2 regions of the Pediococcus sp. genome follow, and region 1 is predicted to be linked to the other one. Evidence: predicted binding sites of a transcription regulator. Region 1 holds the regulator's gene; the other holds the start of a gene.
The links. The regulator HrcA, encoded in region 1, represses chaperone genes, less so after heat shock. The targets are predictions, from matches to a motif close to TTAGCACTCNNNNNNNNNGAGTGCTAA.

Region 1 (3,434 bases):
CCAAAATCATTGCTGAAATCTCTTGTGGTGTATAAGACTTGCCACCAGCACTAACTGTATAACCCTTTTCACCAATATGACGTTTGATGGAAACGATTGTATCCGGGTTAGTAATTGCTTGTCGTTTAGCTACTTCTCCAACCTGAGTTTCGCCATTTTTAAATGAAACCACTGAAGGTGTTGTTCGACTACCTTCTGGGTTAGTAATAATCTTTGGTTTGTCTCCTTCGAGGACTGCAACCGCGGAATTTGTTGTTCCTAAATCAATACCAATAATTCTATTGCTTGCCATTTTATTATCCCTCTTTTTAATTTATTGTGACACAACAACCATTGCAGGCCGTAAAACACGATCTTTTAGCATGTATCCCTTTTGCAGGACACTCACTACTTGATCAGCTTTGCCGCCTTCTTCAACAGCCACCGTTTGAACGGCTTGATGAATGTGTGGATCAAATGGTTGACCAACTGCTTCAATCTCAGTTACATGATTGTCTTTTAAGGCCTTATTCATGTGATCAAAAACCATCTGAATACCCTTTTTCAGTTGCTTTCCATTTTCGTCAGACACCTCAATCGCCAAAGCACGCTCAAGATTATCAATCACTGGTAAAATGTCTTTGGCTAAGTGTTGACCGTCATACTTAACCAAGTTTGCCTGCTCTTTTTCATTTCGTTTTTGAATATTGGCCGTTTCAGCCTTAGCACGAATGTATTGATCAGTTATAGCATCAACTTTACCATTCAATTCGGTAATTTGTTTTTTTAACTCTTCAATCTGGGTAGCCGTTTTTGATTGTTTCTTGGACTTTTTTTCGCCCTTTACTTTTTTATCAGGTTTAACTTTAGTTTTTTTTGTTTCTTTTGTTTGTTTTTCGACCGTTTCATCGATCTTTTCAGTCTTCTTGTCTTCTGCCACTACGTTCACACCTCTCAACTATCATCAATATCGTGGTAATAATCTATCAATCTTCTTGCTAGCTCTGTTCGGAACGCACCAACCAACCCAATCATTTTGGAATATGGCATACTCGTTGGTCCCAAAACTGCAATAACACCTTTACCATGTTGATCAACATCGTAAGTTGCTGTAATCAAACTATAATTTTTTAACAGATTATTAGTAATTTCATTACCGATTTGAACCTTAATATTTTGATCTGGCGAACCCAAAACGCTGGCAAGATCCGTCGAATGGTTCATCAAACTATATAAAGATCGAATTGCACCCAAATCATGCTGTTTGGAAAAATCCAGTAAATTTAGCTGCCCACCAACAAAGAATCGTTCAGTTGCTGATTTTTTCAAAACATCTTCGAAAACATCCAAGAAACCCTCTGGCGTTTCAATGTACTTTCCGATTTGATTCGGAATATCCGTTGCTAATCTTTTGAAAACTTCTGACAACGTTAAACCAACTAATTCATCATTAATGATCCGAATAACTGCTTCTAAAGCTTCAGGATCAACGTTTGAAGGCACCTTAAAAGTTCTATTCTGAACGTCACCATTGTCAGTTACCAAAATGGCCATAACACGATGATTTCCTAATGGAACCAATCTGAACCCTTCAAGCTTTGCATCTTTCAATTCAGGCTTTACTGTAAAGGCAGTGTAGCTAGTTAACTTAGAAAGCATATCCGCCGATTCGGCAACGATATCATCAATTTCTTGAAACTGATGATTAAACGAAGAACGTATCTGTCGCAAATCACTCGATTGAACTTTATCAGGTTTCAACAAATGGTCAACATAATAGCGATAGCCTTGGATCGAAGGAATTCGACCGGACGAAGAGTGAGTTTTCTTAAGCAACCCAATTTCTTCCAGCGTCGCCATCTCATTACGAATTGTTGCCGAACTCACATGCATCGGTAATTGGCTAACTAAAGCTTTTGAACCTACTGGCTGACCATCACTCGTATAGATCTGAACGATTGCTTGTAAAATCAATAACTCCCTATCTGTCAGCAAAACCATCACCTCTTTTAGCACTTAGCACATTGGAGTGCTAAGACACTATTAAAGATAACAAATGTTCTTTCAAATGTCAACATTAGTCAAACATTTTTTGATATTTGTACTATTCTTTTTTTAAAAGCCTACTTTTTTGCTTGTATTAAGAGATTTCGTCCAAGGTGCTACAGCATTTTTTGATACTTTACGTTCTGATTTAAATCAGATTTCAATGGCAAGGTATTAACTGAAAAATGCATCTACATTAATTTGATTTTCCATTATTTAAATTCGCAAAATATTGCCGGATGTTTTTTTCATCGGCCTTTAATTGTTCAATTAATTTGTCAGCATTCGCAAACTTTATTTCACCACGCACATAGTGATACCATTCTACGGAAACTACTTCACCATATATTTCCTGATCAAAATCAAAAATATTGATTTCTAACGTGATCGGACGATTTTCTCCAAACGTGACATTACGGCCAACAGAAGCCATCGCTGGCCACCATTTTGTGCCAATTTTGATCCGAACAGCATAAATTCCAATCCCCGGAATTCGTACCCATGGATCTGACAATACATTTGCCGTAGGAAATCCAAGTGTTCGTCCCCGAGCTTCACCATGAACTACTAATCCACTAGTTTGGTAAACATATCCTAAGAACTTGTTGGCATGATCCACATCACTTTTCTTTAAATCATCACGAATTTTGGTTGAACTAACTTTTTGACCGTCTAATAAAAATTCGTTTACTGTCACGATATCAAAACGATCTTTGGAATAACTTGGTAAATGAGTCATATCCGCAATTTCACGTGGCCCATAAGTATAGTCAAAACCTGCAACGATTGCTTTTGCATGCAGATTAACCATATATTGATCCACAAATTCTTGAGGAGTTAAATGCGCAAAAGTGGATGTGAAACTGACCACATATAAAAAATCAACACCCAAACTAGTCATTAACTCAGCTTTTCGTTTAACTGAGGTCAAATAATGTAAACCATTTAGACCCGGTTTCGGAAAAACAACAGACGGGTGATGGTCAAAAGTCATTGCTGCAAGCGGTAATTTTCTTTGATCGGCTTCCTTGCGAGCACACTTGATAACTGCCTGATGGCCAAGATGAACGCCACCAAAAAATCCCATTGCCAAAACAACATCTCCATGAGGAATTTCTTGAGTCTCATATGGATGATGTAAATAAATAATTCTCATAAAATCCTCCCAATAATTCTAAATATCACGTTCTCAAAACTCTCTTAGTTAGTTGGTTAATAACATGGTCATCGGCCGATAAGCTACCCGTTTTTCATCATATTGGTATAGTGCTTGGACCCGATCGTGAAAAGTCAATGCCAATACAGGGGCTGCATTTTTCGGCTGATCAAAATTACTTCTCTGTAAAATAGCACCGTTTTGAACTCTCCGCCAAAGATCGGCATTCAGTTCAAAATGCGGATAATTTTTT
Region 2 (3,434 bases), on a different contig from region 1:
TTTTGTGACAGTAACCTTGTTTGCTTGGCCTAATTGATCAATGGTTGCATCTTTTAAGTTCAAACCTAGATCATCAGTGATTACAGTACCACCAGTCAAGGTTGCGATATCTTCAAGTTGAGCCTTACGACGATCGCCAAAACCTGGTGCCTTAACAGCAACAACATTAAAGGTTCCACGCATCTTATTCAATACCAATGTTGGTAAAGCTTCACCTGTAATATCATCAGCAATGATTAAAAGTGAACGACTTTGTTCAACAACAGATTGTAACAATGGTAAGATATCTTGAATATTGCTAATCTTCTTATCCGTAATTAAAATGTAAGGATTGTCTAAATCAGCTTCCATTTTATCGTTGTCAGTTACCATGTATTGAGACATGTATCCACGATCGAATTGCATTCCCTCAACCACATCAAGGGTTGTATCAACCCCACGTGATTCTTCAACAGTGATGACACCATCGTTTCCAACCTTTTCCATAGCGTCAGCAATTAACTTACCAACTTCTTCGTTAGCAGCTGAAATTGAAGCAACCTGGGCAATATCGTCCTTAGTTTTAACATCATGTGACATCTTGTGAAGGCCTTCAACGGCAGCCTTTGTTGCACGTTCAATTCCGCGACGGATACCAACTGGGTTGGCACCAGCAGTCACGTTCTTCATACCTTCATTCACAATTGCCTGGGTCAAAACAGTAGCTGTTGTGGTACCATCACCAGCAATATCGTTAGTTTTTGAAGCAACCTCCGATACTAACTTAGCACCCATGTTTTCAAAATGATCTTCAAGGTCAATCGCCTTAGCAATCGTCACACCATCATTTGTAATTGTTGGTGAACCATACGATTGCTCCAAAACAACGTTGCGTCCTTTTGGTCCAATTGTTGATTTAACAGTGTCAGCTAATTTGTCGACACCCTTTAACATCTTTGTCCGTGCATCTTCAGAAAATTTTATTTCTTTTGCCATAAATATTTCACCTCAAGAATTCTAATTTTAGTTAGTCAATAATTGCCACAATATCTTTTTCATGAAGTACCAAGTACTTTTTATCTTCATATGAGACTTCAGTACCGGCATATTTATCAAATATAACTGTGTCACCGGTTTTAACAGAAGGTGCAACCTTTTCACCGTTATCTAATACGCGTCCATCACCCACAGCAACAACCTTGCCGCTTTGTGACTTTTCCTTAGCATTGCTTGCAAGGACGATGCCACCAACAGTTTGTTCTTCTTCTTCCTGTGCTTCTAATATCACGCGATCTCCTAATGGTTTTAACAAAATGAATCCCTCCAGTTATTTATTTTATAAATTTAGCACTCTTAACTGCTAAGTGCTAACAACAATATTTACTATATCATTCTCAAACTAGAATGCAAGCATTTTACTGACCTTTTTTGACGAAAAAATTCAAAAGCCTTTAAACATGCTATACTATAGTAATATTTGTGAGGTGTCGTCAGTTGAAACTTGAAAAGAAATCTATCTATATCTTAATTACGTATTTAATTGTGTATCTTTTGCCAAGCTTCCTAAATAGCTTTTTTAAATTCACACACAGCATGATCTTTAGCGTCCAAATTATCGATTATTTAGCTGGTGCACTAATTTTAGGCTTTTTGGCATTTCATAATATGCCCCAAAACCTTCCCGAAAAAAAATCGAGTCATACCTGGCAGATTATTCTGTGGGGCATTCTCGGTTTTATTATTGTCATATTTTTACAGAGCCTTATCCTCAAAGTAACCGTTCAAACTGGTGGAAGTGCAGCTTCTCAAAATACGAGTGCCATTTTAAAAATCATCAAAAATTATCCCTTATTTGTCTTGCCCATTATTATTGGCGCTCCCATTATGGAAGAAATTGTTTTTCGAAAAACTCTTTTTGGAAATCTCTCAAATCTCTTTGGCTTTTTAGGCCCTAAAGTCTCACAGATACTAACTGCCTTGATTTCTAGTGGCTTATTTGCAATCGCTCATTCGGACGGTCATATTGTGCTCTATGCCACTATTGGACTATGGTTTTGTTGGCTGTACCATCATACCGGCAAAATTCAAACCTCGATGATTGCTCACATTCTAATGAACTCTTTAGTTGTCCTCCCTTTTCTAGGGCTTTGATCATTTAACCATGATTAATGGCATAAATTAAAGTTTGTAATTCATTGGTAAGATCAATATTTTGAATACGAACGCCTTCTGGCACAGAAATCCGCACAGTGGTGAAATTCATGATTCCTTTAATGCCACCCTGGACTAACTCGTCCACTACTTTTTGGGCAATTGTGGCTGGAACCGTAATAATGGCGATTTCAATCCGTTGATCCTTCAGCTGTTCTTGTAATTGTCTCATGTCATAAACAGGCACATTACTTTGCACGGAGCCAATCAATTTAGGATTAACGTCAAACGCCGCACTGATCCTGACATTGCTATTTTTATGAAAATTAAAATTTAACAAGGCATGGCCTAAATTACCAACCCCAATGAGGGCAACGTTCGTAAGCGTGTCTTGATCCAATATCTTTTTAAAGAAATCAATTAATTTGTGAACGTCATACCCATATCCGCGCTTCCCTAATGGCCCGAAATAGGAGAAATCGCGGCGAATTGTGGCCGCATCGACTTGAATTGATTCGGCTAACTCAGCAGAAGAAACTCGCAACTTGTTTGCATACAATAAATTATTTAAATATCGATAATAAAGTGGCAACCGTTTAGCAGTTGCTTCTGGAATTTTTGTTTCCATTTTGTAAACCTCCAATGAAGTTTGTGAATAATTAACAAACTTTATTTTACCACTTACTACAGAAAACAAAATTTAAGATATAATAAAAGAGCAACACGAAAGGATGAATGATTGTGATCTTATTACAAGCCCAAGATGTTAGCCGTGAGTTTAGCGGTGAGCCCTTGTTTTCTCATGTAACTTTTGACATTCAAGAACAGGATCGAATCGGTTTGGTTGGACGTAACGGCGCCGGCAAAACCACCCTGCTTAAGATGCTAATTGGCGACACTCGTCCAAATTCTGGTGAAATCACAACCAAAAAGGACCTTTCAATAGGCTATCTGGCTCAAAATCAAGGCCTGAATACTGATAATTTAATTTGGGATGGAATGCTGACTGTTTTTAAGGCTGTTATTCAACTCGAAAAAGAAATTCATGAACTAGAAAATCAACTTGGTGATCCCACTGTCATTGCAAACGCAAAAGAATTCGAAAAATTATCTAATTTGTATGATCAAAAACAGCAAGAGTTCAAAGCTCGTAATGGATTTGGCTACCAGGCTGAAATTCGTGGCGTCTTACACGGCTTTGGATTTGAAGAAGCCGTTTACCAACGGCCAGTAAACACCCTTTCTGGCGGTCAAAAAACAAAACTGGCCTTAGCCAAACTGTTGTTGGAACAACATGACTTACT

Region 2: a site for HrcA is predicted at 1,324-1,350, ahead of groES (co-chaperone GroES). Genes of this name have one in related genera too.

What each region holds. Positions count from the first base shown of each region.
Region 1 is NZ_DOEM01000002.1:18,796-22,229, reverse strand. It holds gene dnaK (molecular chaperone DnaK) at 1-292, opposite strand, end outside; gene grpE (nucleotide exchange factor GrpE) at 314-919, opposite strand; gene hrcA (heat-inducible transcriptional repressor HrcA) at 934-1,974, opposite strand; gene ribF (riboflavin biosynthesis protein RibF) at 2,222-3,181, opposite strand; gene truB (tRNA pseudouridine(55) synthase TruB) at 3,230-3,434, opposite strand, start outside.
Region 2 is NZ_DOEM01000035.1:818-4,251, forward strand. It holds gene groL (chaperonin GroEL) at 1-975, opposite strand, end outside; gene groES (co-chaperone GroES) at 1,007-1,291, opposite strand; gene DD627_RS08150 (CPBP family intramembrane glutamic endopeptidase) at 1,474-2,130, shown strand; gene DD627_RS08155 (redox-sensing transcriptional repressor Rex) at 2,135-2,758, opposite strand; gene DD627_RS08160 (ABC-F family ATP-binding cassette domain-containing protein) at 2,872-3,434, shown strand, end outside.